One region of the Paenibacillus nitricinens genome, then DNA from elsewhere that is predicted to be linked to it. Evidence: a T-box and tRNA genes for the amino acid it is inferred to sense, from the RefSeq annotation. Region 1 holds a T-box; the other holds one or more tRNA genes.
The links. The T-box of region 1 lies ahead of trpS (tryptophan--tRNA ligase). A T-box ahead of a tRNA ligase gene usually reads a tRNA of that ligase, here a tRNA-Trp.
Positions count from the first base shown of each region.

Region 2: it encodes a tRNA-Trp, which carries the amino acid that the T-box ahead of trpS (tryptophan--tRNA ligase) is inferred to sense. The anticodon was not compared.

Region 1 covers NZ_CP183948.1:5,731,511-5,743,453, reverse strand. Annotated here, with positions in the region: gene ACN6KS_RS25610 (globin domain-containing protein) at 28-411, shown strand; gene ACN6KS_RS25605 (DUF2225 domain-containing protein) at 448-1,158, shown strand; gene ACN6KS_RS25600 (hypothetical protein) at 1,251-1,481, opposite strand; gene ACN6KS_RS25595 (YycC family protein) at 1,478-1,669, opposite strand; gene ACN6KS_RS25590 (M3 family oligoendopeptidase) at 1,788-3,587, shown strand; gene ACN6KS_RS25585 (O-methyltransferase) at 4,014-4,424, shown strand; gene ACN6KS_RS25580 (alpha/beta-type small acid-soluble spore protein) at 4,564-4,794, opposite strand; gene ACN6KS_RS25575 (aldose 1-epimerase) at 4,997-5,971, opposite strand; T-box leader at 6,106-6,345, shown strand; gene trpS (tryptophan--tRNA ligase) at 6,407-7,393, shown strand; gene ACN6KS_RS25565 (hypothetical protein) at 7,395-7,583, opposite strand; gene ACN6KS_RS25560 (metal-dependent hydrolase) at 7,692-8,693, opposite strand; gene cyoE (heme o synthase) at 8,935-9,867, shown strand; gene ACN6KS_RS25550 (SCO family protein) at 9,885-10,508, shown strand; gene ACN6KS_RS25545 (DNA primase) at 10,631-10,978, opposite strand; gene ACN6KS_RS25540 (MFS transporter) at 11,110-11,943, opposite strand, start outside.
Region 2 covers NZ_CP183948.1:5,880,408-5,892,350, reverse strand. Annotated here, with positions in the region: rRNA gene ACN6KS_RS26195 (23S ribosomal RNA) at 1-1,806, shown strand, start outside; tRNA gene ACN6KS_RS26190 (tRNA-Asn) at 1,867-1,942, shown strand; tRNA gene ACN6KS_RS26185 (tRNA-Ser) at 1,946-2,038, shown strand; tRNA gene ACN6KS_RS26180 (tRNA-Glu) at 2,057-2,131, shown strand; tRNA gene ACN6KS_RS26175 (tRNA-Val) at 2,187-2,262, shown strand; tRNA gene ACN6KS_RS26170 (tRNA-Met) at 2,280-2,356, shown strand; tRNA gene ACN6KS_RS26165 (tRNA-Asp) at 2,383-2,460, shown strand; tRNA gene ACN6KS_RS26160 (tRNA-Phe) at 2,471-2,546, shown strand; tRNA gene ACN6KS_RS26155 (tRNA-Thr) at 2,574-2,649, shown strand; tRNA gene ACN6KS_RS26150 (tRNA-Tyr) at 2,655-2,740, shown strand; tRNA gene ACN6KS_RS26145 (tRNA-Trp) at 2,746-2,819, shown strand; tRNA gene ACN6KS_RS26140 (tRNA-His) at 2,843-2,918, shown strand; tRNA gene ACN6KS_RS26135 (tRNA-His) at 2,964-3,039, shown strand; tRNA gene ACN6KS_RS26130 (tRNA-Gln) at 3,059-3,133, shown strand; tRNA gene ACN6KS_RS26125 (tRNA-Gly) at 3,140-3,214, shown strand; tRNA gene ACN6KS_RS26120 (tRNA-Cys) at 3,225-3,298, shown strand; tRNA gene ACN6KS_RS26115 (tRNA-Leu) at 3,313-3,391, shown strand; gene ACN6KS_RS26110 (AraC family transcriptional regulator) at 3,526-4,275, opposite strand; gene ACN6KS_RS26105 (BMP family ABC transporter substrate-binding protein) at 4,602-5,741, shown strand; gene ACN6KS_RS26100 (ABC transporter ATP-binding protein) at 5,844-7,406, shown strand; gene ACN6KS_RS26095 (ABC transporter permease) at 7,399-8,445, shown strand; gene ACN6KS_RS26090 (ABC transporter permease) at 8,442-9,380, shown strand; gene ACN6KS_RS26085 (nucleoside hydrolase) at 9,425-10,378, shown strand; gene ACN6KS_RS26080 (ADP-ribosylglycohydrolase family protein) at 10,382-11,779, shown strand.

The DNA of each region.
Region 1 (11,943 bases):
TAATATGGAAGAGAGCTGGTAACCTCAATGAATCCAAATGAGAGTATATATGAGAACTTAGGAGGAGCTGAAGCGCTACATCGATTGGTGGAAGTGTTCTATGCCAAAGTGCAGCTTCATCCGCAGCTGGGTCCGTTATTTCCTGAAGACATTTCTCCTGTTCTGGAGAAGCAGTATCAATTCCTGACACAGTTTTTTGGCGGTGGCCCATTGTATTCAGAACTGCATGGACATCCCATGATGAGAGCAAGGCATATGCATATTCCCATTACTCCAGAACGTGCTGAAGAATGGTTGCAGTGTATGAAAGAGGCGCTTGTGGAGACCGGCGTAGAAGAGCCGCTGCGTTCCTTCGTGCTTAGCCGCCTTGCAGGTCCCGCACATCATTTTGTTAACATGCCCCAGGAATAATAAGGGACAGGTTGATCCTGAAAGGAATGAGAGTACTTGCCAGACTTAATACCCCTATATTCTATTAAGGTCAAATGTTGCAATTGTGAACATGAATTTTCAACCTCTCGCGTACGCCCTAGTCTAAAAAAGGCTATTCGCCGCGATGCTGATTTTTGTGCATATTACAAAAACGAGAATCCGGATTATTATGTTGTACGTGTCTGCCCAAGTTGTGGGTTTGCCTCTACAGAAAATTCAGCGGACAAGCTGACGGATCTGCAGCGAAAAGCATTCAATGAACAGGTAGGAAAACGATGGAAGAGCCGTGACTTTGGGGATAAACGAAGCTGGGAAACTGCACTTGAGACCTATAAACTGGCGCTTTTATGTGCTCAAAGTATTAACGATAAGGATCGAATTATTGCAAGTCTGCTTCATCACATTGCCTGGTTGTACCGGTATCAAGGGAATACGGAACAGGAACAACGCTTTTTGCGCTATTCATTAGCTGAATATGTGAAGGTATACGAAAAAGACGGAATAGCTGGCAATGATGCCCGGCTCATGTATCTTATTGGCGAACTTAACCGGCGCATTGGAGAGTTCTCTGTGGCTGTAATGTGGTTCTCCCGCCTGATTAATGATCAGAAGATTATGGATGCTGCGATGATTCGAGCTGCCAGGGAGCAGTGGGTTGTGCTAAGAGAGCAAATGCGCGGCGAAGCTGTAGATATGGATGCCGATGGATTGCCTTCAGGTTCTTAAAGCTTTACAAACAACAAAAAGCGCAGAAGAGAGTAATGCTCTCGTCTGCGCTTTATAAAAATGGTAAGATTGGGATTTAGATGAACTTCTCTTTATCGAACTGCCCGATCGAATAGGAGGTAATCTCCGTCGTTATCTACAACTGTAGGGCTGGCGCTGCAACATGGGAAGACAAGTAGTTTTTTCTTGCCGTCACGAACGATTTGCAATTCTTTTGGCTTCATAGGGAGAAGAACATTCTCCGAGTTGCAGAAAGGGCAATACTGCACATACATATCGCCTAAAATAATGTCATAAGGCCAGGTATGACTAAAAGGAATCATTGTGAATCCTTTCCAGAAGGAGACTCTTCATTTCCATCCTCAGCTTGCGGTGAATTCTGCTTTTTGGATAGCTCAGCTATTTTTTGCAGTAAAATATGTTGGGGCATATGCATCAAGTGTTCCAGTGGAACGCCTAGTTGCTTGGATAACGTTATGGCTGTTTCCGGTGAAATTTGTAGTGGCTTCATATGGATGCCCTCCTAAAGTTTATCGGCTATGAATGTTCCGGTATCGTTATTCACTTTACCATGGTGTTAAGTCAATTACAAAGAAAACCAAATGAGAGCAAAGGAATGGTGAGAAGACATGAAACAACCATTATCACTGACTTGGGAACTTGATTCCATATTTGCTGGAGGATCATCCTCTACTGAGTTAGAAAGCTTTTTAAAGAATCTTGAACAAGATATTGCAGCCTTACAGGGTCTGGTGAAGAATGCCGTAGCTCCAACGGATGTTGAGTCTACAAAGGCGCTGGACAAGGTTATAGAACTGCTTCAGAGCTGTTCAGGAAGACTTGTGGAGGTCTCTTCCTTCGCAGACTGTCTGGGCGCTCAGAATCAAATGGACAAAGGTGCGGTAAGACTGTCGGCTCGAGTGACAAGTATGCGTGCCGGATTCGAAGGCATTAACTCACAATTCAGTAACGTGCTTCGTCAGACTACGGACAAGGTATGGGCAGAGTGGATGTCACGTCCTGAGATTGCTCCATTAACGTTCGTGCTGAGCGAGAGCCGTGACTTGGCCCGTGAGAAGATGAGTCCAGAGTTAGAAAGCTTAGCGCTTGAACTAGCCGTTGACGGATATCATGGATGGAGCGGGCACTATGATACGATTGTAAGCTCGATTAAGATCCCATTTGAGGATGAAGAAGGAACAAAGCTGCTCTCCGCAGGTCAAGCTTTTAACAAGCTGGATGATCCAGATCCGAAAGTACGTCAATCCATGTTCCATAAATGGGAAGAAGCATGGACCGAAGCAGCAGATAACTGTGCGGATACCTTGAATCACTTAGCCGGCTTCCGTCTGAAGCTCTATAAAGGAAGAGGTTGGGAAGATATTCTGAAAGATCCGCTGAGCATCAATCGTATGTCACAAGATACTTTGAACGCGATGTGGGACGTGATTACGAATAGCAAGCCTGCACTCGTGACCTATCTTCAACGTAAAGCTAAGCTGCTTGGACTGGATGCTCTTTCCTGGGTAGATGTCGAAGCGCCAGTGGGTAAATCTTCAGGTAAAATCCCATATGATCAGGCTGCTAAAGATATCGTTACCCAGTTCCGCAAATTTAGTCCAAAGATGGCAGAGTTTGCAGAGCGTGCTTTTGATCATAACTGGATTGAGGTGGAGGATCGTCCGGGGAAACGTCCTGGAGGATTCTGTACTTCCTTCCCTGAGAGTAAGGAATCGCGGATTTTCATGACTTATAGCGGTACAACTTCCAATGTTTCAACCTTGGCGCATGAGCTGGGACATGCTTATCATTCTTATTTACTGGATGATCAACCTGTATTTAATCAGAACTACGCTATGAATGTTGCAGAGACTGCTTCAACCTTCGCAGAGGTCATTGTGTCTGACGCTCAGGTTAAAGCGGCTAGCAACGCTGAAGAGAAACTGGCGCTGCTTGAAACGAAAATTCAAAACAGCGTAGCCTTCTTTATGAACATTCACGCCCGATTCTTATTCGAGACTCGTTTTTATGAAAAACGTAAGGAAGGCCTTGTAAATGCTGAAGAGCTGTCTGAATTGATGGTGGAAGCACAGAAGGAAGCCTTCTGTGGGGTGCTTTCGGAATACCATCCCCATTTCTGGGCTTCTAAACTGCATTTTTATATCACCGATGTGCCGTTCTATAACTTCCCTTACACCGTTGGCTACATGTTCAGCACAGGCTTGTATCGACTGGCTCTGCAAGAAGGAGCGTCCTTTGCAGACAAATACGATAGCTTGTTGCAAGATACTGGTGTGATGACTTTAGAGGATTTGGTACTTAAGCATCTGGGTGTGGATCTTACGAAGCCGGACTTCTGGCAAGGTGCTACAGATCTGATTGTAGCTGACATTAATGAGTTCTTGGAGATGACGGAGCAATTAGTTTGAAAAAGTCTAAACTAAGACAAATTTAACGGTAGAAAAAACAATAATTTTTCAGCATGAACACGCAAAAGCCCCTGAAACAGGGGCTTTTTTTAATGATAAAATGTCGAAAAATCACGATTTATAAAAAGAAATATGCGATTAATCTATGGATTTTGCGCATACATAGGGATAATAACCCAATTTTGCCGAATAATGTTGTTTGCCATTTGTCAGTAACCTATAATGAGTCTTAAGACTTATATAAGGCGCGCTAGAATACCACTTGGCTAAGCTCACAAAATTAAGCAAGCGCTTACGAAGTCAGTTCTGCGAAGTGAATTCGAATGAAGCTATGCTCACAAAACGAAGTAAATGCTTTCGAAGCAAGTTTTGTACGAAGTGAATTCGAATGAAGCTATGCTCACAAAACTTTTAGGAGGAAAAGTAATGCTTAAGACGGAACAACTATCATTAGCGAGACAGATGGACATGGTGTTTAAGGAGCTACAGGAAGAATTATCGGGATTAACTTCTGGTACGGTTTTTGTGCAAATACGAAATAACATGATCGGAAAATTCGGGATACGACATAATCCTCTTTCTGGGCGAAGTGGGGGATTCACTGATGCAAAAGAAGGGATGACAGATGGACAGCAGTCTTCTTTTCGACTAATGGCGCTGGAAAGCCTGAAATACAAGCGGCGTTGGACGCATGGCGAAATTTCTTATGAATTCGCCATTAGACAGGGAATGGTGATTGTAGATGCTACATTGGAGTCCAATTATAATATGGCAAATCTAATGATTCGATCGCCTCGTAATGCCTATGCTGAAAGCTCTGAACAATTTTTCGGTTAAGCGTTGTTTACATAAAATTTCAATATATTGTGAAAATCAAAAACCCTCCCACAGCTTCAGAAAGAAGTGTGAGAGGGCTCAAAAGCTACTCGGCTTTAGGCTTTATACCTAGCCGGATAAAACACTTAAGATAACGTTGTTACTGACGACCAGACAGTTGTTGTTCTGCCAGTTGTACTAGACGTTTAGTGATGTAACCGCCCAGAGAACCAGTTTCGCGAGAAGTGTAGTTCCCGTAATAACCGTCAGCTGGGATCGTTACTCCAAGCTCCTGTGCTGCTTCATATTTCAACTGTTGCAATGCTGCAGTTGCTTGAGGAACGACCAGGTTATTGGAACGGCTGCTACGACCTTGACCTGCTTGACCCATGTGTGTCACCTCCTTCGCCCGTTGTGAAGATAGTATGAGCGCTAAGAGGTTAATTCATGCATCACTTCGAAAGGTTTTAAGGATGGTAATTATTAGTGAAATAAAAGTGAGGATAGGAATCCTTTATTGCTAGGGATTATACAAAAAAATCGGTCTTCCCTTACGTAATCGCAAGGCAAGACCGATATAGTGTATATGTGCTTTAAATCTCAGGATAGATCATTTCCAGCACGGTGGATAGATTCTGACTCTGACCAGGTTCTATCGTTAAAAGACCTGTGAAGGAAGCATCCTCGGATACATTCGGTGCATTCGCGAGCCAAGTATAGGGCTCAATGCACAGAAATTGTTCGGCGGGTCCTTTGGTATATAGCACCCAGTGACGGAATAGATTCTCGTCAGCAGTATAACGAAGGCCATAACCATCATCGCGTAATAATAAGGCTTCTACAGGTTGTTTTTCTCCAATACGTAGAGCAGTATCAAAATTAGTTCCCTGCATGTTCATTCCGGTGTTCAAGGCTTCCAGATCACCAAGTGGAATTAGATTGCCGCTAGGGAGCAATTCATCATTCAGTTCATAAATACTATTTACCGGGAGCTTAAGATTCCAGCGCTCAGGTTCTCCATCAATCATAAACCAGGTGTGATAACCGATTCCAAAAGGAATTCGGTGATCTCCAAGATTTGTAACCTTTAAAGTTTGGGTAAATCGGGCTTCCTGAAGCCTAAACGTCATTTCGAATTTAAGCGGGATAGGAAATTGCTCCATCCAGTGGGGATCATCTTCCGTTAGAAATTCAGTAGTGACCGCGCAACCATCCTCATCTTCTTCAATATCGCTGACACACCAGGCCTGAGTTCGGTGTAGACCATGAATATGATTGTCATTAGCGGTGTTCTGGTCAAATTGATAACTTGTACCCTCGAACTGAAATTGGCCCTTACGAATTCTTCCGGGTGGAATTAATAGCGGCATGCCAAAATGGTAAGGTTTTTGCATAAAGAAAGCTTGATCGCTTTCATCAGGGCGCCGTAGAATTTCTCGTTGTTTCTTTACATCAAACAATGAAATCACGTTATTTCCTAGTCGCGGCAAAAGCGTGACTTCCAGTTCACGGCTGTGCAAAATATAAGTATCATAACCGCCCCACTGCCCTTTGGTCACCTGTTTCATGAGATATGCTCCTTTATCGTAACTGTAATCGAATAGAACATGGATAACCTTATCATAACAGATTTATACGGTAGTGGTTAAGTGATTTGACAACTTCTCTTTATGGTTCTATGATGAAGGCATTAATTCATGATGATAATGTGATGACGGGGACAAGTAGGCAGGCATTGCACCTTCAGAAAGCCGGTGGTTGATGCGAACCGGTAGGACAAACCTGATGAATGGACCCCTGAGCGCCGAGCTTGAACGGGAGCTAGATGCCCTAGTAGACCGGCCGGATCTTCCCCGTTAACGGAAGACTAAGGCTGTTTTTTTCTTGTCCAAACAAGATTAAGCAGCGAATAAGGGTGGCACCACGGTCTCACGTCCCTTGCGGATGAGGCTTTTTTTGCGTTCTCGGAAACTTAGAAACGAAATCAAACGGAGGTCTATATTATGAAAAAAGTAATGTCAGGTATTCAGCCGAGCGGTTCACTTACACTGGGGAACTACATTGGAGCACTGAAAAATTTTGTGAAGCTGCAAGAGGATCATCAATGTTTCTTTATGGTAGTCGATATGCATGCAATCACTGTAGCACAAGATCCTGCGGCACTGCGTGAACAGTCAGAGTCCGTAGCGGCCCTCTTTATTGCAGCAGGAATTGATCCTGCACGTTCTAATGTCTATATGCAGTCTCATGTGCCACAACACGCTGAACTGGGCTGGATCATGACGACACTTACAGCAATGGGCGAGCTGGAGCGTATGACCCAGTTTAAAGATAAATCATCAGGTAAAGATTCTGTTGGCGCTGGTTTATTCGTCTATCCTTCCTTGATGGCAGCAGATATTCTTGTTTATAATGCGGATCTTGTACCAGTTGGAGAAGATCAGAAACAACATTTGGAACTGACTCGTGATTTAGCTGGCCGCTTTAATAATCGTTTTGGCGAATTCTTTACCATTCCGGAGCCGTACATTCCAGAGGTGGGTGCACGTATAATGTCTCTGGATGATGGCACCAAAAAAATGAGCAAGAGCAGTCCTAACGCAGGCAGCTACATTGCTCTGTTAGATTCACCGGACATAATCCGTAAAAAAATCAGCCGTGCAACGACTGATTCAGGACGTGAAGTGATTTTTGATCCGGCTAATAAACCAGAGATCAGTAATTTGATGAGTATTTATTCCGAATGTTCTGGAATGACACTGGGGCAAATCGCCGATCGTTATGAAGGGCAAATGTATGGCGGCTTTAAGAAGGATCTTGCTGAAGTGGTTGTAGCTACGCTTGAGCCTATACAACAACGATATAATGAAATTCGTAGCTCGGGTGCGATCACAGATATTCTTGCAGAAGGTGCTGGTCGTGCCCGCATTGTTGCCACAGAGACGCTGAATGGAGTTAAAGAGCGGATGGGATTTCTGCCAGCCCGTTAATCTAATCAGCGCTTAGGCTTTCCTGCTTGCGTCTGATCTTGGCCTTAAGAATAAATCCCCAGCCGATATTCATGACACAGAGAAATCCGAGCAGAAGTGCCAACCAAAAGCTATAACTGATCGCGATTGAAGCGGCAGTAAGAATAAGAATAGAAGAACAAGCGAACCAAAGTGAAAGTCCTTTACCCATTAAGAGAGCCTTCCTTTCTATGTCTGCTAAAATGAATCCCGGAGTATGATAATAATACTCCGGGATTTTTTGTGATTATAGAATAGATCTCTGCGTAAGTCTACAGTTTCATCGTAAAGATCCAGGGTCAATGGAAAATCGTTTGTCGAGCTTCTCGCTGCTAAGCCAACCTACATAAGTATTTAAAGGTCGATATTGATTGTCCATCACTAATACAGCCACAAATGGGTATTGTTTACGATGTAAATAACGTACGTCCCCCCAGCGCACCATATATCCTGAAGGAAGTTCTTCGACTTCGGCTACTGCATAAGAGGTGAAGTATAGAAAGGACTGAATATCAGGGTGCGACTTGGATATTTCCACAGCGGGATGATTCGAGCATACAGCATGTTTGAACCATTCCAATCGATGATTGACTAACTGCCCAACATCATAGCTACCATCTTTTTTCACTTTTACTACGTTCCAGCGCTTTAGAGAAATTGTAGGGATTACAATATAACGTTCGCCGGCATTATGATGTAAATCCTTGAGTTTGATATTACGCGTAAGGCGTGCGTGAACGACGGTTCTCCAAATATAATAAAGAATTGTACAGGCATACAGCGTAATAAATAAAGGTTGCGGCGGAACGATACCGGTGATCCAGAGAAGGATGGCTGCGATATGGCTACCAAATATAAACGGGTCAAAAATGTGGATGATGTTCCAGGCAATCCATTTCTCTGTGAATGGACGTGCAGCCTGAGTGCCATAGGTATTAAATAGATCAGAAAATACGTGAACACCTACGCCAATGAAGCTCCAGAGTGCGATGTGGCTTAGGGCTTGTAAATCAGTAAAGCCAAATAAAGGCCCCAACACGAAGGAAATCAGGGCGGGCCACAGAATTAGAAAGGGTAGGGAATGTGTGATTCCTCGGTGATTACGAATATACAACGCATTATCCTTCAGTCGTAGCGCAGTATCGGCATCAGGAGCCTGAGAGGCGAGCACTGTTGCCAGCATAACAGCCCCGGCCAGTTTCGGATCAGAAGCAACGATGGGATCAACGAAGGAAAGCCCGGCTAAGCCTAGGCCCATAACTAAATGTGTAGCAGTATCCATTGGTCAGTTCTCCTTTGTTGTTCGGAAGTTCTCTATTAATAATTACCCAAATACAGCTCTGGTTATTAGGGGGATTGAAAGAAAAATTAAATAAATATTGTCACGTAATTGTCGAATTCATGAACTTACTGCCCCATGACTGTCAAAGTCTTCACGGGTTTGTTATGATAAAGTTAACAGCGAAGTAGTGAATACTTCGGTTAGAACGTTAGATTTTCGTTTAGAAGGAGGATCATTAGGTGTGGACAATCATATAACATTTCAAGCTTCTTCCGATTCTGCAGCCATGTCTGCAAAATCTCCACCGGAAGGTGCTAGCTGGCGTGATTTCATTGCTGTAACAAAACCCGGTATTATCCGATCTAACCTTATTGCGGCGTTTGCGGGATATTGGTTGGCCTCGGGTTGGGATGTTCATTACGGCAGATTAGTTCTGACTCTGCTCGGTACAATGCTGGTTATGGCTTCGGCCTGTGTTTTTAATAACTATTTCGACCGGGATCTGGACATGAAGATGGAAAGAACCCGTGAACGGGGGCTTCCTACAGGACGACTGAAACCAAACACTGTATTATTATACGCCATTGGGCTTGGTATTGCAGGTTTGATCGTGCTGTTTGCTTTTTCAGGTATGCTTGCCGGTTTGTTTGGAATTGTTGGCATGTTCGTTTACGTAGTAGTATACACGCTTTGGTTGAAGCGGACATCCACATGGAGCACCTCTGTAGGTGCGATTTCTGGAGCAATGCCCCCGGTAATTGGTTATGTTGCGGTTTCAGGAACGGTTGATCTAGGCGCTTGGCTGATCTTTGCCATGTTGTTTCTATGGCAACCCCCTCACTTCTGGGCGTTGGGCATTAGACGTAAAGAAGAATATAGAGCGGCAGGATTTCCATTACTACCTGTAGTTAAAGGAACACGACGTACGAAATTTCAGATGATTCCTTATGTAGCCCTTTTGCTGCCTATTCCAGTGTTAATGTACGCCTACGATTACGCAGGCATATTTTTTCTAATCATTTCATCAGCGTTGTCCTTGGCTTGGTTAATATTGACCTTGATGGGTTTTAAGGCAAAGGATGATGAAGTTTGGGCGAAGAAGAACTTCCTCTTCTCCATTAACTACCTGACGGTTAGTTTGATCGTACTTGTATTAAATACGATTCACGGTTAAGAAGAGGGAGGGTATACGTGTCCGTGCAGACCTTTAAGCGTTATAAATGGACTTGGCTTCTGCTAATACTTGCTTTGATTATGGCTGGTTATCTGGCAATTAACGCTTTAAATTTAGGAAAAGAAAAATTGCCAGTAATCGGAGAAGTACAGGACTTTTCTCTTGAAAATGTGAATGGAGACCAGGTTACTCTGGCTGATACACAAGGTAAAGCACGGCTGGTATACTTCTTTTTTACACAGTGTCCGGATGTATGTCCCATAACTACGTTTTTGTTATCTCAGACACAGAAGATTCTGGTCGAGGATGGCAGTTTTGGTAAAGATACGGAGTTTGTTTCTATCTCTTTTGATCCGAAGAATGATACTCGGGAAGCTATTAAGACTTTTGCAGACCGTTTTCAGGCGAATTATGATGGATGGTATTTCTTGCGGGGGGATCAGGAAGAAGTTCGTAAGTTAGCAACGGATTCTTTTAAAGTATTAATCGCAGGGAATTCCAAAGAAAATTTCGTACATGCCAACCGTATAGCGCTAGTTGACCGAGATAATCGACTTCGTGCATTGTATGACGCAGGAGATACGGAGAATGTAACGCCTGAATTTCTTGCCGACCAGCTGAAGGAATTGGCTCGGGAATAGAACATCAAATCTTAAAAACGCCTTTTTCGAATCCCTTTTTATTGGGGGATAACGAAAAAGGCGTTTTTTTATATACGATAGTATAAGTTTCCTGCTATACATTATCCTTATACTTGCTTCAGCTAAAATGGAAGTGGTTCAGGGTATATGATAAAATCTTCCAATCCAGCTTTTTCGAGCTGAGTGATGTTGTATTCATCAGGCGTACCTTCCACACCTGCATATCCGCGGCGAGTATAAATATGATCGGCATCTGGGAAGGCATCCCGGAGCACACTGCGTATTTTTTTGCCAGAGCTGTCGTTATCCAAATAAAGGTATACTTCTCCATCTCCTACTTGTTGCCGGAGGGATTCTAATTTTAGTGTATTTAATGTACCAAAGGTACATAGGATCTCTACTTCCGGTACCAGCACGCGTCGTAATCTGCTGCGGTCGTTCTTACCTTCGACAATAATCGTTATGGACATTAGCTGACAATCACCTCCGGGAATGGGTCCAAGCATCAGGCTCATTATAGTTTACCGAAGGATCGTCATTTTTAACAACTGTTTCGGCAGGAAAGTCTTCATTCCCCGGGAAATGTCGTAAAAGCCAAGAATCATGCGGCTCGCCCTTTCCATTTGGAAGTAAGGTTCGATAGTTTCCCTGTGTTTTTAGGTGGAAGAAGAAGCAATGCTACCATTAGAACTAAAAAGGCTATGAAGTAAGGAGAAACAAAGGACCTTAGCTGTCCGGCAGCCACGGGACCAGCGAATGCACCAAGTGACATGGCTATCGATTGCATGGAGAAAGTCCGACCCATTCGCCCAGGACCACCTAGACTAATGAAGAGTGAGGCCATTGCAGGAAATAGCACTCCTTTGGCTGCACCGAGCACAAAAAGAATCGCAGCAGTCGGGATACTGTCGAATGAGGCGAGTCCAAAGAAGCAGATAGCCATTCCCAGTAATGCCGCTGCTATTCTTCCTCCTGGTGATAGACGGTTCAGGAAGAGCATGCTGAGCGTTACCAAAGCACCTAAACTGAGGAGTGACAGGAGTATACCTGTGGAAAGGATACTATTACTCCCTGTTTGAGATAGTGGGAGCTCGAAAAAGAGAACGCCTTGTGAACAGGAAACGAAAAAAGGTAAAAGGTAATACCGTTTGGATACCTGATCGTCATCTTTCGCTGGAATAGAAGGTTTATCTGGAACTTTTAATGAGGATTGCGCTGAGCTTAGCGGCTTTAAGATATGTCTCGAAGGTGCAGGTACACTAAAAAAAGCCATGATTCCTGTTGCGATAAGGAGCCATCCAAGTGTGGTGAAGGTACCAGAGTAGCCGGCTTTTGCTACGATAAAAGCTCCCGCAGCAGGCGATACAACGGAAGCTAACGTATGAACGATACCATGTCCTGACATATATTTACCCTGCTCTGTGGCATCCGATGA
Region 2 (11,943 bases), 150 kb from region 1:
CACCATTGAAAGAGTGCGTAATAGCTCACTGGTCGAGTGACTCTGCGCCGAAAATGTAACGGGGCTAAACACACCACCGAAGCTATGGCTAGATACTATGTATCTGGGGTAGGGGAGCGTTGTATGTGGGTTGAAGGTGTACCGTAAGGAGCGCTGGACAGCATACAAGTGAGAATGCCGGTATGAGTAACGAAAAGATCAGTGAGAATCTGATCCGCCGAAAGCCCAAGGTTTCCTGAGGAAGGCTCGTCCGCTCAGGGTAAGTCGGGACCTAAGGCGAGGCCGAAAGGCGTAGTCGAAGGACAACAGTTTGAAATTACTGTACCACCGTAATCCGCTATGAGCGATGGGGTGACGCAGGAGGGTAGTGACGCGGACTGATGGATATGTCCGTCTAAGCAGTGAGGCTGATGTGTAGGCAAATCCGCACATCGTTAAGGCTGGGCTGTGATGGGGAGCGAAAATTACAGTAGCGAAGGTCATGATCTCACACTGCCAAGAAAAGCCTCTAGCCAGGAGAAGGTGCCCGTACCGCAAACCGACACAGGTAGGCGAGAAGAGAATTCTAAGGCGCGCGGAAGAACTCTCGTTAAGGAACTCGGCAAAATGACCCCGTAACTTCGGGAGAAGGGGTGCCCCGGTAGTGTGAATAGCACGAGGGGGCCGCAGTGAAAAGGCCCAAGCGACTGTTTAGCAAAAACACAGGTCTGTGCGAAGCCGCAAGGCGAAGTATACGGGCTGACGCCTGCCCGGTGCTGGAAGGTTAAGGGGAGTGGTTAGGGGTAACCCGAAGCTATGAACCGAAGCCCCAGTAAACGGCGGCCGTAACTATAACGGTCCTAAGGTAGCGAAATTCCTTGTCAGGTAAATTCTGACCCGCACGAATGGCGTAACGACTTGGGCGCTGTCTCAACGAGAGATCCGGTGAAATTTTAATACCTGTGAAGATGCAGGTTACCCGCGACAAGACGGAAAGACCCCATGGAGCTTTACTGCAGCTTGATATTGAATTTGGGTACGATCTGTACAGGATAGGTGGGAGCCGTAGAAATCGGAGCGCAAGCTTCGGTGGAGGCGCCGTTGGGATACCACCCTGATCGTATCTAGGTTCTAACCTAGTACCGTAATCCGGTACGGGGACCGTGTCAGGCGGGCAGTTTGACTGGGGCGGTCGCCTCCTAAAGAGTAACGGAGGCGTTCCAAGGTTCCCTCAGAATGGTTGGAAATCATTCGAAGAGTGCAAAGGCATAAGGGAGCTTGACTGCGAGACCTACAAGTCGAGCAGGGACGAAAGTCGGACTTAGTGATCCGGTGGTACCGCATGGAAGGGCCATCGCTCAACGGATAAAAGCTACCCTGGGGATAACAGGCTTATCTCCCCCAAGAGTCCACATCGACGGGGAGGTTTGGCACCTCGATGTCGGCTCATCGCATCCTGGGGCTGAAGTAGGTCCCAAGGGTTGGGCTGTTCGCCCATTAAAGCGGTACGCGAGCTGGGTTCAGAACGTCGTGAGACAGTTCGGTCCCTATCTGTCGTGGGCGCAGGAAATTTGAGAGGAGCTGTCCTTAGTACGAGAGGACCGGGATGGACGTACCGCTGGTGCATCAGTTGTTCCGCCAGGAGCATGGCTGAGTAGCTACGTACGGACGGGATAAGCGCTGAAAGCATCTAAGCGTGAAGCCCCCCTCAAGATGAGATTTCCCAATTAGTAAGACCCCTTGAAGACGACGAGGTAGATAGGTTGGAGGTGGAAGTGCAGTAATGCATGGAGCTGACCAATACTAATCGGTCGAGGGCTTATCCTATACTTAAAACGCAAATTCAATTCGGATTCAGTTTTCAGGCATCAAGCCTGGTATGAATATTCCCTGATAGCTCAGTTGGTAGAGCACTCGACTGTTAATCGAGTTGTCACAGGTTCGAGTCCTGTTCGGGGAGCCATATGGAGAGGTGTCCGAGTTTGGCCGAAGGAGCACGATTGGAAATCGTGTAGGCGCCACAAGCGTCTCGAGGGTTCGAATCCCTCTCTCTCCGCCACAAATTTTTACTTAGTATGGCCCGTTGGTCAAGGGGTTAAGACACCTCCCTTTCACGGAGGTAACATGGGTTCGAATCCCATACGGGTCACCAAATTTTCACTTGATTTTACATAGTGGACTTTGGTACAATAACAATTGTTGTTTATGGAGGCTTAGCTCAGCTGGGAGAGCATCTGCCTTACAAGCAGAGGGTCGGGGGTTCGATCCCCTCAGCCTCCACCATATTCATTTAAGAACGACGCGGGGTGGAGCAGCCCGGTAGCTCGTCGGGCTCATAACCCGAAGGCCGCAGGTTCAAATCCTGCCCCCGCAACCAATTTTCATCAAGAAATTATATCTTTTGGAACCGTGGTGTAGTTGGCCTAACATGCCTGCCTGTCACGCAGGAGATCGCGAGTTCGAATCTCGTCGGTTCCGCCATTTTTACCTTGGCTCGATAGCTCAGTCGGTAGAGCAGAGGACTGAAAATCCTCGTGTCGGCGGTTCGAATCCGTCTCGAGCCACCATGATTTTCACAATAGAATGAGTGCCATGCCGGTGTAGCTCAATTGGTAGAGCAACTGACTTGTAATCAGTAGGTTGGGGGTTCAAGTCCTCTCGCCGGCACCATCCTTGGAGGATTAGCGAAGTGGCCAAACGCATCAGACTGTAAATCTGCTCACGTAAGTGTTCGGTGGTTCGAATCCATCATCCTCCACCAGTTTTAGGGGCATAGTTTAAAGGTAGAACAACGGTCTCCAAAACCGTTGGTGTGGGTTCAATTCCTGCTGCCCCTGCCAAATTCTTTCTAAAGTTTAATATGGCGATCGTGGCGAAGGGGTTAACGCACCGGATTGTGGTTCCGGCATTCGTGGGTTCGAGACCCATCGGTCGCCCCATTTACTTTAACAAAGAAGAATGGCAACGAATTTCAGTTTAATATGGCGACTGTGGCGAAGGGGTTAACGCACCGGATTGTGGTTCCGGCATTCGTGGGTTCGAGACCCATCAGTCGCCCCATTTTACTTTAAAATGTTATTGGGGATTAGCCAAGCGGTAAGGCAACGGACTTTGACTCCGTCATGCATAGGTTCAAATCCTATATCCCCAGCCATTTTATGCGGACGTGGCTCAGCGGTAGAGCATCGCCTTGCCAAGGCGAGGGTCGCGGGTTCGATTCCCGTCGTCCGCTCCATATTTTACATGGCGCCATAGCCAAGTGGTAAGGCAAAGCTCTGCAAAAGCTTTATCCCCAGTTCAAATCTGGGTGGCGCCTCCATTAAGTTCATATGTGCCGGCGTGGCGGAATGGCAGACGCGCTCGACTCAAAATCGAGAGGGAAACCGTGGAGGTTCGAGTCCTCTCGCCGGTATATCAAAAAGGTTTGTAAAGTCGCTTGTATAAGCAACTTTACAAACCTTTTTTCTTTGTCTTTGAGCTTTTATTCTTAAGCCGTTGAATTAGAGGCGTCTCTAATTCAACGGCCTTTTTGTGTGGAGTGTTGTTTTATTGACTGCTTAGGCGGAATGCTCGTGGAGTGAGACCAATTTCACGTTTAAACATATTGCAAAATTGGGCGTCATTCACAAACCCAGCAGCAGCTGATACTTCAGAGATATGCATTTGGGTATGTTGCAAGAGAGACTTTGCATAATCCAGACGTTTCAATAGTAGATAGCGTAGAGGTGAAGCACCGAATCGCTCTTTAAATAAATGGCGGAAACGATCATAGCTGTATCCAGACATCTCAGAAAGTGTTGCGACCGATAGCTTATGGCGGTAATGCTCATTCATATAGTTTAGAACATATTGGACTCTGTCTTCCGTTGGCGATTGAAATCCAGATGCGCTAAGAAGCCGTATCAGATGAACAGTGATTTCGCTCATTTGCAGGTTCAATAGTTCAGAGAATCCATCTTGTTTGCGCGTAAACTCTGCTTTCATTCGAAGCAAGATCTCTAGAACAGTATGGTCTTTATCATCTTCATATACGCCTTGCAAATTCTCCATATTTGGGTGATTTGAATGGAAGCCTACAAATAGTATAGTAGCATCCTCGCGATGATTCTCGTCATGTTTATGATTGGGTGGTATCAGCGCGAATGAAGAAGAACGAAAATGATAACTTCGCGAACCTACATTAGTAGTTCCTAATCCGTTTAAATAATAGACTAGTTCATAACATTCATGCTGGTGTGGTGGAATATAGGTATTAACCTCATGTGCTGCATTTACAATATATAGAACACGATCCATGATGACCCTCCATTAATTATGTTTTAGCCGAATCGTACAAAAATATGACCGAAATCATATAATTATTTTCATTAATATTTGATATGATCGTATCAATAAATCCGGAAATTAGCAACCTGACTGGCCATCTCGTTCGGGAATTAGTCGGATTATTTGTGAAAATGATAATTTTATCTCTATTTTAGAGTCTATTCGTTAAAATCATTGAATTATTAACAATGTAACCTGCAATATGAGAGTTTCCATCTAAATCGTGAAACATGCAATGGACTAAGAAGGAGAATCTCTCAAATTACTAACCAACTATAAATAGGGGGAATAGAAAAGTGAAAAAGAAAGTTCTTTCTTTGTTGTTACTAGTAGTAATGGTAATGGTCACAGCCTGTGGAAATAATACGTCGAGTAATGGGTCTTCCACGGATGCAGGATCTAATGCAGCTGAAGGTGGAGAACCGGGTTCAGGGGATAAACTCAAAGTTGTACTTCTGATTCCAGGTACGCTTGGGGATAAATCATTCTTTGACTCTGCGAATAGCGGTTTGCAAAAGGTTAAGGATGAACTTGGTGCAGAAACAAAGGTTGTAGAAATGGGTGTCGATAAAACGAAATGGGAGCCTACGTTTAACGATATCGCCGCTGAGGACTGGGATGTTATTATTTCTGGCGGATCAGAAATTACAGAGATGTTTAATGCAACGGCTGAATTATATCCAGACAAAAAATTCATTAACTATGATACCGATATAGATGAAGCACCAGAGAATATGTACAACATGTCTTATGCGACAAATGAAGTATCTTTTCTGGCAGGTGCTGTAGCAGCACTAGCTACTCAATCTGATATGGCTAATGCTAATCCTGAGAATGTGATCGGATTTGTAGGCGGCATGGACATTCCAGGAATTAACGCTTTCCTGGTAGGCTACATTCAGGGCGCTCAATATGTTGATCCTGAGGTGAAGGTCGCTGTATCCTATGCTGGTGATTTCGTTAACCCGGCTAAAGGTAAGGAGCTTTCGTTGATTCAATACAACTCCGGTGTAGATGTTATTTTTAACGTAGCTGGCGGTACAGGTCTTGGGATCTTTGATGCAGCTAAAGAGAAGAAGAAATACGCTATTGGCGTAGACTCCGATCAGGCGATGTTGCTTAACACAACAGATAGCGAAAAAGCAAACTTGATTGTTACTTCTTCTATTAAAAAGATTGATATGGCTATTCTGGGTGCCGTGAAGAAATTACAAGAGGGTACGCTTGAAATGGGTAAACGTGATGTGTTGAGCTTTGTAGATGATGGTGTGGGCATTGCAGAAAATGATATCTATAAAAATATCTTCCCTGCTGATCTTCAGGCTAAAGTTGAAGAAGTGAAGCAAAAGCTGATCAACAAAGAAATTACAGTAGATAATGCTATGGGAATGGAAACCTCTGAAGTAGAAGCCATTCGTAACGCAGTTAAGCCTTAAGTATAGCTATAAAGTGATAAACCTACAGTTGGAGATTCTTCTTTCAGAAGAATTCCAGCTGTATATTTTTGCAGACCTCCAAGTCGAAAGGCGTTGAGACCTATGAACAAAGCTCTGCTGGAAATGCGGGGAATTACCAAGGTGTATCCCAATGGTGTCGTTGCAAATAAAGACGTGCATTTTTCTTTACGTGAGGGAGAAATTCATGCGATTGCGGGCGAAAACGGCGCTGGTAAATCAACTTTAATGAAGATCATGTTCGGCATGGAAGAGCCTAGTGAAGGTGAAATCTTTATCAAGGGTGAAAAAGTGAAGCTGCAATCTGCTCAGGATGCCATTGATAGAGGAATTGGTATGGTCCACCAGCATTTTATGCTGGTCCCTTCTTTTACGGTAGCAGAGAACATGGTGCTGGGTATGGAGCCCCGTAAGGGGGTTGGCATCCATTATGCAGAAGCTGTACGCATGACCGAAGAGACTGCGAAGAAATACAATTTGGCAGTGGATCCAAAAGCAAAAGTGGAGGATCTCACGGTTAGTATGAAGCAAAAGGTTGAAATTCTGAAGGCGCTGCTGCGAGGTGCAAAAATCCTCGTTCTGGATGAGCCGACCGCAGTGTTGACCCCGCAGGAAACAGAGGAATTGTTCCGGGAGCTTAAGCAGTTAAGAGAGCAGGGACATACGATTGTTTTTATTTCACACAAATTGAAAGAAGTGAAAGCGATCTGCGACAGAATTACGATCATGCGTAGTGGACGTAGTGAAGGTGTTTTCCAAACGAAGGATGTCACGGAGCAAGAAATCTCACGCCTTATGGTGGGCAGAGACGTCGTGTTGAAATACGACAAGGAGATTCTGTCTATTGGCGAGCCGGTACTCACTGTGCAAGCTCTAGGTGTAAATGATGCACACGGCAAAGCGTTGCTAACAGATATCAACTTTGCAGTACGCGGGGGACAAATTATCGGGATTGCTGGTGTAGAAGGGAATGGGCAGACACAGCTCATTGAGGCTCTTACGGGTAGCCTAAGAGGGGTCTCAAGCCAAGGCTCTGTGCTAGTGAAGGGAAAAGATATTCGTGAATCGGATATTTTGGATATTCGTAAGCTAGGCGTTTCCTATATCCCAGAGGATCGGATGCATCAAGGGATAGCCAGTGATGCGAGCATAGCGGATAATCTGCTGTCTACTCAGTATCGTACAAAAGCTATGAATAAAGGTCCCTTTTTAAATGGATCACGAATTGCCAAGCTTGCAGTATCACTTGTAGAAGAATTTAAAGTCCGCTGTTCGGGACCTTCTCAGCCAATAGGAATGTTATCAGGTGGTAACATGCAGAAGGTAGTAGTGGCAAGAGAGTGTTCTACAGAACCGCAACTGCTTATTGCAGAGCAGCCGACAAGGGGCGTAGATATAGGCGCGGCGCAGTTCATACATCAAAAGCTGTTGGAGCTGCGCTCAGACGATTGCGCTATTTTGCTAGTGTCAGCAGACTTAAATGAGATCTTGGAGATCAGCGATAGTCTACTAGTGATGTATGAAGGAAAGATTGTTGCCTTTTTCGAGGAGCCTTCCAAGGTTAGTGAAGAAGAATTAGGGCTTTATATGCTAGGGATTCATCGACAGGACGAGGAGCAAATCAGGAGGGCCGTAAATCATGTTTAAAGTAAAATATTTTGAATACATTCGAACATCGGCAGTCATCGTAATTGCACTCGCTATTGCTTTTCTGATCATCTCATTGGTCAGTAATCAGCCGGTGAAGACAATTGGGATATTCCTATTTGAGCCGCTATCCAGTAAAGGCCATATCGGTAATGTGATTGAGATGGCCATTCCGCTCATGTTCACTGGATTAGCAGTTTCTTTGTTGTTCCGGGCAAATATGTTCAACTTGGGAGCTGAAGGGATTTTCTATTTCTCCGGTGTTGTGACTTCCGTGTTGGCTATTCATTTAACGCTGGACGGGTGGCTTCATCCGATCGTAGCTATTGCTGCGGGTTCTATTGTAGGAGCATTGCTCTCGGCAATACCCGGCATCCTCAAAGCCAAATGGAATGCCAATGAGCTGGTTACATCCTTGATGTTCAATAATATTTTGTTTGGAGTAGGTTTATATCTATTGAACTATCACTTACGTGATGCAAAAGCATTTGCCAATGTATCCTACAAATTCGAGAAAACGGCACTGCTGAGTAAAATGGTACCTGGCACCCGTATTCATACCGGACTTATTATCGTTATCGTGCTTATTATTGCAGCACATTTATTCCTATACAAGACTAAATGGGGATATGAGCTGCGAATGACAGGCATCAACCGGAACTTTGCACGTTATTCAGGCATGAAGACCGCGAAGGTTATTATACTGGTTCACTTGATTGCTGGTTTTATCGCGGGGATGGGGGGTTCCGTAGAAGTGCTAGGGATGTACAACCGATTCCAATGGACCTCGTTACCAGGTTATGGTTTAGATGGTGCTCTTGTAGCGATGTTAGCCAAGAATAATCCGCTATCCGTAATCGGTGCAGCATTATTCCTTGCGTATATCCGGATCGGAGCCGATATGATGGCACGTCTGTCTGATGTACCTTCAGAGATGATTTCTATTATACAGGCGATTATCATTCTTCTGATTTCAGCAGAGCAATTTCTGAAGTTCTGGAAAAATCGGATGCTCTTGAAGGAGGCGAAGGAAGCGTGAACAGCTTGTTTGATGTAATTTTTACGACTGACTTTGCGTTTTCTGTTCTTCGGGTGACGACACCGATTCTATTCGCCGCATTGGGAGCGTTAATCTCTAATAGGGCTGGTATCATCAACATTGGTATGGAAGGCATAATGCTTGTCGCGGCGTTAGCCGGTGTCATTGTAAGCAGCTACACGCATAGCGCGTGGGTAGGTTTACTCGGGGCCGTGATGTCCGGAACATTGATCGCTGGAATCTTAGCTTTTTTCACACTGAAATTCAAAACACATATCATACTCGGTGGTGTAGCTATTAATATGTTCGCCTCGGGAGGAACCGTGTTTATTCTTTATCTACTTAGTGGAGACAAGGGATCTTCTACTTCTCTGGCGAGTAAAGTGCTACCTAGTGTAGAGATTCCTTTGCTGAAGGATATTCCGGTGCTGGGGCCGATTTTATCAGGGCATCACATTTTGACCTATGTATCTATCATTGCTGTGTTTGTTGTCTACTATCTCTTAAACCGTACACCGCTTGGTCTGCGCATTCGTTCAGTGGGTGAAAATCCACACGCAGCTCAATCTGTAGGTGTAAGTGTTGTGAAAATACAGTATATGGCTTTGCTGCTTAGTGGATTTTTCGCTGGTTTGGGTGGGGCATACATGTCGATGGGTTACCTGTCACTGTTCACTCGCGATATGATCGCTGGTCGGGGCTGGATTGCCATTGCGGCAGAGTCTATGGGGAGAAGTACGACAGTAGGTACGGCGTTAACTTCTGTTTTATTTGGTACCGCAGATGCATTGTCGAATGCGCTTCAGGTGCTGAAAATTCCTGCGGAGCTAATCGGCACGCTTCCTTATGTAGCAACGGTAATTGGACTAGTGATCTATGCCGTATCTGAGACACGGAAGAAGAACAAAAAGCTAAAGAGCCCGCTAATGAAATAGCGATAGAAATAACGAGGATTTATACAACTAAGGAGTGAATGACTATGCGAACACCTATTATTATTGACTGCGATCCAGGGCATGATGACGCAATCGCTATCCTGCTTGCAATAGCAAATTCGGAGAAGCTGGATCTGCGCGGGATTACAACGGTTGGTGGAAACCAGATCCTCGATAAAATTACAGAAAACGCACTTAAAGTGATCAGCTTTGTGAATGCTGATATTCCTGTAGCCAAGGGGGCTGCGGGTCCGCTGTTCGGCAAGCTTGTTACTGGTGAGGAAGCACATGGTGAATCAGGCATGGACGGCCCAATGTTGCCACCAAGTAAATTCCGGCCTGTAGAAGAAGGCGCTGTGGAATTTATGCTGAATATTATCCGTTCTTCGGAGGAGAAGATTACGCTCGTACCGATGGCTCCTTTAACAAATATCGCCCTGCTAATCACTGCTTATCCAGAGATTAAGGAAAGAATTGAAAAGATTTCACTGATGGGCGGAGGAATTTCTTATGGAAATGTAACCTCTACTGCGGAGTTTAACATCTATGTAGATCCTGAAGCTGCTCGTATCGTGTTTGAGTCGGGTATTCCGATTACGATGAGTGGTCTGGATGTGACTGATAAGGCAGCCATTTTCGAAGATGAGATCGCAGCATTGAAAGAGCGTGGGCCAGTGTCCACTATGGTCGGAGAGCTGTTAGATTTCTATTCGATCTTCGGAAAGAAAATGGGCTATGTCGGCAGTGCACTGCATGATCCATGCGCCGTAGCTTGGCTCTTGCATCCAGAACTGTTTGAATCCGAGCATCTATATGTAACGGTAGAGACAGAAGGCAAGCTAACACGTGGAATGACGGTTGCAGACAAACGAAAGAAGACAGATCGTCCAGCAAATGTAGAAGTTCTGGTGGGAGTAGACCGGGAAGCATTTATGAAACTGATCTTTGATTCACTGGAAAAGCTAGATCAAGAGCTGCTTGCGGCTGAAGGGAATTAACCTATGGCAGGATGGGAGAGACTTCAGGAGACGGTTCAGTTTGAATTGGTTCAGCGTGGAGAAGAAGGCTGCAGGATTAACGGCTTCGCGGATAAACTAGCTGCTGCAGGTGCCGATGAGATTAAGCTGATGCAAGTATACAACGAGTTGATGGAGCTCACGGTTGCTGAGGACTTTCCTTATGAAGAGCCGTCTTCACTGGAAGAGATTCGTCGTCTACGTCCAGAAGGTCCACGCAAGCTTGAGGCTGACTGGAGCGAAGCAGAATGGAGAGATAAGTTCTACGGAGCTTGGCTAGGTAGAAGTGTCGGTTGCGCACTTGGCAAACCACTGGAGTATTGGGACTACCTCTACGGTAAAGATGGACGCCCGGGCTGGGAGAATATTGAGCTGTGGTTCCGGGGTGCGGACGCATGGCCAATTACTGGTTATACGCCTGGGCATTCGCGGGCAGAGGCAGAATATGGCCTTGGTTTAAGTGATTGGACGTATGCGAGTACCAGCGAGACTATTAAGTTTATGGAGAGCGATGATGATATTCGTTACACGGTTCTAGGCCTTATGTTGCTGGAGCAGAAGGGGCTGGACTGGGATTCTTGGGATATCGGGAAGCTCTGGCATAAATATCTGACATATGCTCAGGTATGTACGGCAGAGACACAGTCGTATATGAATTTTGCACAGGAGACGTCTCATCTGCATGGTGAGAAGCCTGCGGATTGGTTGGCGCGGCAGGAAAGAGTGCGGATGCACTTAAATCCTTACCGGGAATGGATTGGTGCGGCAATACGCGCAGACGGGCTGGCTTATGGTGCGGCGGGTCATCCTGAGCTTGCGGCGGAGTTAGGCTGGCGCGATGCTTCTTTTTCACATGTGAAGAACGGGATCTATGGCGAAATGTTTAATGCGGCGATGATTTCGGCAGCTTTTGCTGAAAAAGATAACGAGCGTATTCTTGAGATTGCTCTTAGTGAGATCCCTAGTACTAGCCGTCTGGCAAGTGACGTTCTACGGGGTATAGATATTGCACAGAAGGCCAAGAGTGAGCGTGAATTAGTGAGTAAAATTTGGGATACATTCAGTCATTATGATGCGGTGCATACCAATAATAATGCAGCTCTTGTGGCTGCTTCGCTAGTCTATGGGGGGAATGATTTTGAAAAAGCGGTCGTTACATCCGTTTACGGCGGAATGGATACAGACTGTAATGGTGCTACAGTTGGTTCTATTATGGGAGCGAAGCTTGGAGCAAGTGTGCTGCCGGCTTCGTGGGTTGAACCGCTCCATGATACGCTATATGCGGATCTGCCTGGGTTCCATCCGATAGCGATTTCGGAATGCGCGGAGCGAAGCTATCAGGTGTTCTTGAAGATTCGCAAGGAGCTTGACGGAAAGTCTTAGATCAGGGAATGCGAATAGAAAAAAAAGGATGTCTTAAGCTATCGAGCTTAGACATCCTTTTTTTCGTAGCTATCTAGTTCTTGAAATAGATGTAACAGGGGTTTAGGAGTTAGGTAACAGGAGAATCCTGATTTGAAGAGGGAGTTGTACAGTAATTTATTAGG